DNA from 2 places in the Streptomyces sp. CA-249302 genome. Region 2 is predicted to be linked to the other one. Evidence: riboswitches for the same ligand, from Rfam matches in the RefSeq annotation. Region 2 holds a riboswitch; the other holds the start of a gene.
What was found. A riboswitch is a leader RNA that binds a small molecule or an ion and turns the genes downstream of it on or off. The one in region 2 is predicted to bind cyclic di-AMP.

Region 1: it holds a riboswitch for cyclic di-AMP, as region 2 does, so the genes downstream of both, ACQEWB_RS42520 (M23 family metallopeptidase) here and ACQEWB_RS23230 (M23 family metallopeptidase) in region 2, are expected to answer to the same signal.

What each region holds. Positions count from the first base shown of each region.
Region 1 is NZ_JBNJMG010000001.1:9,450,535-9,455,604, reverse strand. Features, by position in the region: gene ACQEWB_RS42530 (SGNH/GDSL hydrolase family protein) at 1-66, opposite strand, end outside; gene ACQEWB_RS42525 (DUF6250 domain-containing protein) at 211-930, opposite strand; gene ACQEWB_RS42520 (M23 family metallopeptidase) at 1,146-2,075, opposite strand; cyclic di-AMP (ydaO/yuaA leader) riboswitch at 2,080-2,239, opposite strand; gene ACQEWB_RS42515 (alpha-galactosidase) at 2,545-4,614, opposite strand; gene ACQEWB_RS42510 (tyrosine-protein phosphatase) at 4,784-5,070, shown strand, end outside.
Region 2 is NZ_JBNJMG010000001.1:5,181,514-5,186,583, reverse strand. Features, by position in the region: gene ACQEWB_RS23245 (alginate lyase family protein) at 1-363, shown strand, start outside; tRNA gene ACQEWB_RS23240 (tRNA-Met) at 414-487, opposite strand; gene ACQEWB_RS23235 (PP2C family protein-serine/threonine phosphatase) at 619-1,728, shown strand; cyclic di-AMP (ydaO/yuaA leader) riboswitch at 1,961-2,118, shown strand; gene ACQEWB_RS23230 (M23 family metallopeptidase) at 2,130-3,155, shown strand; partial or broken gene ACQEWB_RS23225 (aldo/keto reductase) at 3,226-3,967, shown strand; gene ACQEWB_RS23220 (PrsW family intramembrane metalloprotease) at 4,064-5,070, opposite strand, start outside.

The DNA of each region.
Region 1 (5,070 bases), 4.3 Mb from region 2:
GTCGGGCCCGGGGTCGCCGACGCCCTCGGTGAAGCTGTCCCCCACCGCAACGTACGACCCGATCACTGATCTGCTGTCACTCTTCGAATCGTCTGCCACGTGGTTCATGATTCACCTTCGAATGTGACCTACGCGACCGTAAGAAAGGGTTGACGAGCGGTGAGATAAGCCACTCCTAAAGGGTTCACCAAGCCAGGAATAACCCTCCGATCAGGGACGTTGACGGGTCGATCGCCGGACCTCGAAGCCGCTGATCCGGAAATGGCTCCAGGTCGTCCGGAAACCGAAGTGCCCACTGGTGTACGGCTCCGGGTCGTCGTAGTCGAAGACGAGCCGCCCGTTGTTCCACCAGCGCACCGCCGATCCGTCGGAGACGATCCGCACCCGGTTGGACTCGTTCGCGACCAGCAGCGGCTCGGTGTAGTCGTAGATCAGCGGCCGCACTCCGGCCTCGCCGACGTAACGGCGCAGCCGGGTGGTGGTGTTCGTGTTGGCGCCGTAGCCGACGTAGTACGTCTTCAGGTAGTCGTACTCGGCCAGCGCCCCGCCCCGCGGCGTGGCGAAGATGTCGTCCGGGGACCGCACGTCGGTGGCGTTCCAGAAGTTGTTGAGGTCGGAGACGCGGTCATTGACCCCGCCCTCGGAGACGGCCGTGGCGGTGTACTCGATGACGTAGGGCCCTTCGAGCCGCTGCTTGAACCAGACGGTCGCGCCGGCGGGTACGTCCACCTCCAGCGTCCCGCGCGAGGAGGTGACCGTTCCGCCGTTCTCCAGCTCGACGGCCCATTTGGTCAGGCCGTGCCGGAAGTCGTCGTGGGCGATGAGGCGGCCCCTGCGGCGGGGCGCGGCGCTCGCGGCGCCGGCGGGGGTGAGGGCGGACAGGGCGGCTCCGGCGGCCAGGGTGGCGAAGGCTCTGCGGGTGGGCGTCACGTCGGGCGGGCTCCTCGGCATGTGGAAAGCGCTTGCACATCGGACGGGGATCACTGTGTCCCGAGCGCTCCGCCTTGTCGACACCGCCTGACGGGCCGCCACACGACCGCAACACCGAAGGCCGGACCCGGGGATCGGGGTCCGGCCTTCGGCGGCGTGTCGGGCTGCGGGTCCCCCGCTCGAGCGAAGCCGAGAGTGGGGGAGGTCGGTGGGGGTCAGCCGACCGCAACGCCCTTGGAACGGAGGTAGGCGACCGGGTCCACGTCGGAGCCGTAGTCCGGCGTGGTGCGGATCTCGAAGTGCAGGTGCGGGCCGGTGACGTTGCCGGTCGCGCCGGAGAGGCCGATCTGCTGGCCCTCGGTCACGGTCTGGCCGGCCGAGACGGAGAGCTGGGAGAGGTGGCCGTACTGCGCGTAGTAGCCGTCGGCGAGCTTGATGACGACCTGGTTGCCGTACGCGCCTCCCCAGCCCGCGGAGACGACGGTGCCCGCGCCGACGGCCTTGAGGGCGGTGCCGGTCGGGACGACGAAGTCGACGCCGGTGTGGTAGCCGCTGGACCACATGCTGCCGGCCACGTGGTAGCCGGTGCCGATGGTGGCGCCGGTGACCGGGAGGGTGAAGCCGGTGGCGGTGCTGGTGGTCTCGGCGGCCTTGGTGGCGGTCGTCTTCGAGGAGGAGGACGACTTCGACTCGGCCGAAGAGGAGGACGAGGTCGAGGACTTGGCCGAGGACTTGGTGGTGCCCGTCGTGGCCTGCTTGCCGATGCTGAGCTTCAGGCCGGGGTGGATCAGCGACGGGTCGTCGCCGACGGCCTGGCGGTTGTCCGCGTAGAGCTTCTTCCAGCCGCCGGTGACGTTCTGCTCGTCGGCGATCTTCGCGAGATAGTCGCCGGTCCGCACCGAATAGGTGCGCACGCCCGCGTTGTTGGCGGCGCTCTTCTTCTCGGCGGCCTTCTTCTCGGTGACCGGAAGGGACTGGACGGCCTTTTCGGAAACCGACTGGGAAGCGGACTGCGTGGTGGCCGCATGGGCGCCGGTGGCCCCCATGAGCGGGAGGGCGAGAGCGGCGCCACCGGTTCCGGCGACGGCGATCGAGCGGGAAAGACGCGGGGACTTCGGGCGGCGGTGCTTACCCTTCGCGGGCATGGCGAATTCCTCTCCGGCGCCTGCGAGGTGAGCTGTCGGGTGCGGACTGGAGATGCCCGGCCGCGCGGTGAAACGCGGCTTTACCCCTAGCCGTTCCGGAGACCGGAACAGGCGGTTGTACCTGTGGGTCCCCCGCTCCTGCCGTTCACGGGTGAGTTGTGCGGTCCCCGGGCGGCGGCAGGATTGGGCGTCCGTCCGGATTGGTGTGGAACGTAAGCGACCAAGACGCAAAGGGACAAGTGACGGTTCCCTGTGAATACGTTTCCCTTGATCCCTTTCCGGAATTCCCGGTTACTGTCCGTTAACCGGGAAGGCGCGCCGGAACCCAAAGCCCCATGAGAAGCACCTGAATTACGTGAACATGACGGGGCACACACCGTCACGGATATGACGCTCCTCACGTGACTGTGCTCCAGCTTTCCTTATTCCAGAGCGAGTTGGAATGAAGACGCCAATTCGGACAGAAGGCTCAGATGCGGCGCAGACGGAGGACTGCCGCATCAAGGTCGCCGCGAAGTCCGGTCCGAAGTCCGTGATGCAGCAATACGGCACCCCTGTGCACTTCGCCCGTTTCAAGGCATTCGTACGAGGCTGTCGGGTCGAGGCCGCGCAGGCGCAGCGCCGGCACCGGTTCGCCGTAACTCTGCGCCTGGAGCCAGGCGAGGACGACCGCCTCGCCGCCGCGCACGTACTGGACGGCGCTCAGGCCGCCCGTGGGAGGCCGCAGCCGGTACAGGTCCCCGTGCTGCACGAGGGGCCGGATCTCCTTGTAGAGGGCCACCCAGTCACCCGCCTCGGCGAGCTCCTCCTCGGTCCACTCGGTGAGGTCCCCGCCGACCCCGAGCACGCCGGCCATGGAGCTGACGAACCGGAAGCGCAGCGAGCTGACCCGCCCGTTGAGCTGGGTGTTGGGGCTGTCGGTGACCCAGGCGGCCATCACGCGCGCGGGGTGGATCTGGCTGAAGCCGTGCTGGATGGCGAGCCGGTCGAGCGGGTCGGTGTTGTCGGAGGTCCACACCTGGTCGGTACGGCTCATGACGCCGAGGTCGATCCGGCCGCCGCCGCCCGAGCAGGACTCGAAGGCGACGCCGGGGTGCGCGGCCCGCAAACGGTCCAACAGGGCGTACAGGGCGCGCACATGGTCGATCCAGAGGCGCTGCGGGTAGCCGTCGCCGGGCCAGCCGGCGTCGGTGAAGCAGCGGTTGAAGTCCCACTTGACGTAGTCGATCGGGGCGCTGGCCAGGAGCGTGTCGAGCCGCTCCCAGAGGTACTCCTGGACGTCCTCGCGGGCGAGGTTCAGCACGAGCTGATTGCGGAATTCCGTCCGCTTTCGTCCTGGTTGGAACTGGACCCAGTCGGGGTGTGCGCGGTAGAGGTCGCTGTCCGGATTGACCATTTCCGGCTCCACCCAGATGCCGAACTGCATGCCGAGTGCGTGCACGTAGTCGGCGAGCGGCTTGAGGCCCTTGGGGAAGCGGTCCGGGTTGGGCGTCCAGTCGCCGAGCCCGGCCCGGTCGCTGGTGCGCTTGCCGAACCAGCCGTCGTCGACGACGAAGAGCTCGACGCCGATCGCCGCGGCCCGCCGGGCGAGGGTGCCCTGCTGCTCCTCGGAGATGTCGAACTCGGTGGCCTCCCAGGAGTTGAACAGCACCGGACGGTCCCGCTCGGCGTCCGGGATCACGTACGCGCGCTGGTACGCGTGCCAGGCCCGGCTGGCGCCCCCGAAACCGCCGTCGCTCCACAGTCCGGCGAAGACGGGGCTGGTGTACGACTCCCCCGCCTCCAGCCGCAGCAGCCCGGAGTCGTCGTATCCTGCGCCGCCGGTGATCTGCACGCGCGCGTCCGGGAGTTGCGCCACCGCGATGCGCCAGGAGCCGGACCAGCCGAGGGCGCAGCCGTAGACCTCGCCGCGCTCCTCGGTGGCGTCGGTGTCGAGGGCGACCCAGGGCAGGTGCTGGTGTCCGGTGTGGCCGCGGCGGCTGCCGATGATCTTCTCGCCGTAGGTCAGCGGGGCGGCGGTGAGCAGGGACTCGGCGGCCCAGCGGCCGTGCAGCTGGGACAGCCGCCAGCCCTCGCGGTCGGGCAGGGTCCAGGCGGCGGGGTCGGCCCGCAGCAGCTCCAGGGCGGGCCCCTCGTTGCCGAGCTCGACCCAGCGCTCCACGACGTCGTGGCGCATCCGGTAGTGCAGGGTGACGGCCAGCCCGCCGTCCCGGAAGCGCAGCCGCAGCTGGTCGCCCTCCGCCTCGTACGCCTCGAAGGTCCACTCGGTGCCGCGCCGCTCCTCGGTGCGCACGGAGAGGGCCGGGCGGACGAAGCGGGGGCCGCCCTCGACCGGGTACTCCTCGCGGCCGTCGAGCTGCGACTCGAAGGGCCAGTAGTCGGGCAGCGGACGCACGGCGAGCGCCTCGGCGTCGGCGAGCGCGATCCGCGGCCCCCAGTGCAGGTGCAGCAGCTCGTCGCCCTCGGTGAGGTGGACGGCGTAACTGCTGGTCGGCCCGGAAAGAACCCAGGTACGGCCGTGGTCGGAGATCTCCAGCATCAAGCCCTCACACATTCGAACAGGTGCGATCAATCAGCAACATCATCAAGGGCCGTGGGGTCGGACTGCAACGCCTGTGGACAACTCATTGCCTCAGGAATCCATGTCGTATGGTCGAGAGCGTGCCCGTCGGCGAGCGGCGACGGCGGGCGGAGTGGGAGGAGCCCCCGTGACGCAGCAGATACCGTCGACCGAGCCCGAGCTGTCCGGTGTCCGCAATTTCCGTGACGTGGGCGGGCTGCCGACGGTGGACGGACGGCGGGTGCGGCACGGCGTGCTGTTCCGCAGCGGCCATCTCGCGCACGCGACGGAGGACGACGCCGCCTTCCTCTCCTCCCTTGGGCTGCACACGATCTTCGACTTCCGCAACGCGGCGGACCAGAAGCTGGAGGGCCCGGACGTCGAGCTGCCGGGCGTGCGGAACGTGAACCTGCCGCTGTCGGACCCGGCGGACGG
Region 2 (5,070 bases):
CAGGAGACCTGCCGCAACTTCAAGCACGTCGGCTACTCCCTCGCGGCCACCGCGCACATCGCCGAGACCGCCTGGCACCAGGGCGTCGACCTGTACGGCGAGGTCAAGGACCGGCTCAAAGCGGCGCTCGACTTCCACGCCCGCTACCAGATGGGCGAGAACCCGCCGGCCTGGCTGTGCGGCGGCAAGGTCGACCGGAACATGGGCCCCGACCTGGAGGTGGCCCTCAACCACCTGGAGAACCGCCTCGACGTCAAGGTCCCCTACGCCCACAAGCTCGCCGAGGAGACCCGCCCGGCCGGTACCGACGACCTCTTCGTCTCCTGGGAGACGCTGACCCACGCGGGCAACCCCGGAGCCTGAAACACCGAGGGCCGGAATCCAGTGACTGGATTCCGGCCCTCGGCCTTGAGTAGCGGGGACAGGATTTGAACCTGCGACCTCTGGGTTATGAGCCCAGCGAGCTACCGAGCTGCTCCACCCCGCGTCGGTGTGTCACCAGCATACGCCATCCGCGGGACGCTCAGCACCACGGTTTGCTCCCGCCCCTGCTCACCTGCGTCATTCGGTCGGCCCACACCGCTCGCCGCCGGCCCCCGCTCCGGGAAGCCTGGACATGTGGATCATGAGCGGCGGCCGTACACGAGAGCCGGCGGGCGGCTGTCCCGCGACGCCGTCGCGCTCGTCCGGGTGCTGCCCGCCCTGCTGATCATCGGCGGGATCCTGTACGACGGCCTCACCCCGAAGGACTTCACGGCCATCCCCTTCTTCACGGCCGCCCCGCTCGTCGCCGCCCCCGTCCTCTCGCTCGCCGCCACCGCGGCCACCGGTGCCGTGGCCGTCCTCGCCGCCTACGGGGTGCACGTCAGATTCGGCTGGGGCCCGGACGCCGACACCCTCACCGAGGCCGCCACCGTGGCCACGGTCGCCCTGCTCGCGGTCGGCATCAACCGGGTGGTGGCCCGCGGTGACGCCCGGCTCGCCTCCACCCGCGAGATCGCCGAGGCCGCCCAGCGTGCCGTACTGCCCGAACCGGCCGAGCGGATCGGCGGGTTCGCCATCGCGGCGCGGTACGAGGCGGCGCAGAAGGACGCCTTCATCGGCGGCGACCTGTACGCGGTGCAGGACACCCCGTACGGCGTCCGGCTCGTCGTCGGTGATGTGCGGGGCAAGGGGATGGGCGCGGTGGCCGCCGTCGCCGTCGTCATCGGGGCCTTCCGGGAGGCCGCCGAGCAGGAGGCGAGCCTTGAAGCGGTCGCGGGACGACTGGACCGGGCGCTGGCCCGGGAGGGCGCCCGGCGCGCGGGACTCGACGCCTACGAGGGGTTCACCACCGCCGTGCTCGCCGAACTCCCGCACGGGGACGGGGTGGTGAGGCTCGTCAACCGCGGCCATCCGCCGCCGCTGCTCCTCTGCTCCGACGGCACCGTGCGCACCCTGCACGCGGGCGAGCCCGCACTGCCGCTGGGGATGGGCGAGTTGGGGGCGTGGCCGGACCGTGCCGAAGAGGCGAAGTTCCCCGGCGGAGCCACCCTGCTGCTCCACACCGACGGACTGTCCGAGGCGCGGGACGGGCACGGGGAGTTCTACGACCCCGCGGCCCGGCTGGCCGGCCGGGTCTTCCGCGAGCCCGGCGCGCTGCTCGACACCCTCGCGCGCGAGGTCCGCCGGCACACCGGGGACGGCACCACGGACGACATGGCGCTGCTCGCCGTACTGAGACCCTGATTGTCGTCACCGGTGGTGATCGGGCGGTCCCCCTCCGCATAACGACTGACATACCGTCAATAGCTGTGAAGATCCTGAGGTCTGGTCAACTCGCCCGTTTTTCGCCGGGCATGGGCCCTACGTCCAGGCAGGATTCGTTAATGATCAAGCCGAACAGCTTGGAAACGGCCCCCCGGGTCTATTAACGTTCGATAACGCAGCGCGGTCGTCCCAGCCGTCACAATGGCGGCTCCGTGCGCACGCGCCGAATCCCGCAAGGGAACCGGGGAACCACCACCCTGGGGTGAATCGCACGGATCCCGTCGTGGGAACACGGCAGGTATACGCGCGTAGGAGACCTTCCTGCTCCGAACCCGTCAGCTAACCCGGTAGGCGAGAAGGAAGGAAAGGAGCACGCCCACGTGGCGTCCAACCCGCCTGCCCCGGCAGCCCCGTTCGTGCCGAGTACCGAGCCCTTCGGTTTCCCCGGCCCCCGCACCGACGAGGGTCAGTGGGAGGAGTGGAACCCCACCGCGGAGTCCCTCGCTCCGGTACGCGGCCGGCACCGTGTCGCCAAGCAGCGCGGCGGAGGACTCGCCCGCAGCTCCACGGTTCTCGGCGTCGGCGTCATAGCCGCCGTCGGCGCGGGCGGTATGGCCAGCGCCAACACCGGCAAGCCGCCGGTCTCCATCTCGATGCCCGATCTGCCCTCCGTCGGCGGCGTGTTCGGCGGCTCCTCGGACGCCCCCAAGGGCTCCGCGACCGCGCTCAGCAACGTCGGCGTGACCACCGAGGACACCGCGCAGGGCACCAGGGGCGCGGGCGAGGCGCTGCGCGACCGCATCATGGCGCAGGCCGAGTCGCAGCAGGTCCAGGTCGACAGCAAGGCGCAGTCGGCCACCGAGGCGGCGCTCGCCAAGCAGGTCGACGACGCGGCCGCGAAGGCCGAGAAGGACGCGGCGGCCAAGGCCAAGGCCGCCAAGGAGAAGGCGGAGGCGGCGGCCAAGAAGGCGGCCGAGGCCGCGAAGCTCGCCGAGCTCGCCAAGCAGTACAAGCTCCCGGTCGGCTCCTACACGATCACCGGCACCTTCGGGCAGGCCGGCTCCATGTGGTCCTCCGGCTACCACACGGGCCTCGACTTCGCCGCCCCCACGGGCACGCTCATCAAGGCGATCCACTCGGGCACCGTCACGGAGGCCGGCTGGGCGGGGTCGTACGGCTACCGCACGATCATCACCCTCGACGACGGTACGGAGCTGTGGTTCTGCCACCAGTCGTCGATCAGTGTGAGCGTCGGCCAGAAGGTCGCCACCGGTGACGTCATCGGCCGCGTGGGCGCCACCGGCAACGTGACCGGGCCGCACCTGCACCTCGAGGTCCACCCGAACGGCCAGTCCGACGGCATCGACCCGATGACGTGGCTGCGCAGCAAGGGCCTCAACCCCTGACGGCTGCAGGATCTTTGACGTTCACGGGATTTCTGCGGGCGTGCCGGAATGAGCTGTTCCGGCACGCCCGTTGACGTTGTGGACCGCCGACGAGGCCGCCTCCTTCGCCGTCCTGGACGCCTACGCGGCGGCGGGCGGCAACTTCGTGGACACCGCCGACGCGTACTCGGCCTGGGTGCCCGGCAACAAGGGCGGCGAGTCCGAGACGATCGTCGGCTGGGGGTCCCCCGCTCGAAGAGTGGGGGAGGACAAGGGCCCGCGGCAACCGGGCCGACGTCGTGATCGCGACCAAGGTGAGCCAGCACCCGGAGTACCCGGGCCTGTCCGCGGCCAACATCTCGGCCGAGCGGCTGCGCGCGTCCCTGGAGTTCTCCGACCGCGAGGGCCTGGCCAAGTACGTGGCCGTGCAGCCGCACTGCAACCTGGTCTCGCGCGGTACGTACGAGGGCGACCTCCAGGACCTGGCCGCCCACTACGGCCTGGCCGCGGTCCCGTACCACGCACTGGCGTCGGGCTTCCTGACGGGCAAGTACCGCCCGGGTACGACGGTGGACTGCGCGCGGGCGGCGGGCGCGTCGAGGCACGTGGAGTCGGAACGGGGTCAGCGCGTCCTGACGGCCCTCGACGAGATCGCCGAGACCCACGGCGTCCCGGTCGCGACCGTCGCCCTGGCATGGCTCGCGTCCCGGCCGACGGTGGCGGCCCCGATCGCGTCGGCGCGGACGGTGGAACAACTCCCAGCACTGCTGGGACTGGCGGACCTGACCCTGACGGACGCGGAATTCACGCAGCTGACCCAGGCATCGGCCTGAATCCCCGCTGTTCTCTTCCTCTGCCGGCTTCTTCTCCCCGCCGCAGCGGCGCCCCGCCACGGCGGCGTTCCCCGGCGGTGCCGAACCTCCGCAGCCCTACGACTGATACGGGTTGTACGAGGGATACGGCCCCGCCGGATACCCGTAGCCGTACCCGTACGCCCCGTACACCGGCCAGGGCGGCGCGGCCACCGGTACCGGTGGTGCGGTCATCCGGGCCGCGTAGTCCAGCGCCGGGCGGGCCACCTCGCGCCGCAGCCACAGCTCGTTCAGCAACTCCCGTTCCCGGCGCGGGAAGTCGGTCCCGCCCCGGCCTTTCCGGCCCCGGTGCCGCAGGAACGCCAGCGAGGTCGCGTACGCCTCGTACTGCGTCACCGCCTGCGCCGCCGGCTTGCCGAAGTGGTGCCCGGCGTAGTCGCGGGCCAGCTGCCGTGCCCGCATCGAGCCCAGCGCGAACGGCTCGGCGGGCGTCAGCCACCCGGCGGCGGCGTACGCGGGCAGTTCCTCGCGCACGGTCCGCAGCTCCCGCTGCCGGGTCCAGACGGCCAGCCAGGTCAGCAGCCCGAACGCGGGCACCATGAACAGCGCGTACACCCCGAAGAACCCGTACTCGCCGAACGACGACGAGCCGTTCCAGATCGCGTGCATGCCCATCGCGAGCAGTAGCCCGGTGAGCGGCACGAGCACGCGCCGCACCTGGCGCCGGTCGGATGCCATCGCCGCGGCGAGCCCGAAGCCGATGCCGGTGAGGACGGTGAAGAGGGGGTGCGCGAAGGGCGACATGATCACGCGGACGAAGAAGGTGGCCGCGGTGACGGAGGCGATGCCGCGGTCGCCGGTGAGCTGGTCGGTGCCGAAGGCGGTGCCGAGGTAGAGGATGTTCTCGGTGAACGCGAAGCCGGTGGCGGTGACCCCGGCTATCACCACGCCGTCGACGATCCCCGTGAAGTCCCGTCTGCGGAACAGGAAGACGAGCAGGACGGCCGCGGCCTTGGCGGACTCCTCGACGATCGGCGCTATCACCGTCGCGCCGAGTGTGTCCGCGCTCGTCGGGTCCGCGGTCGCCGTCGCTATCCAGCGGGTCGCGAAGCTGTTGGCGACGA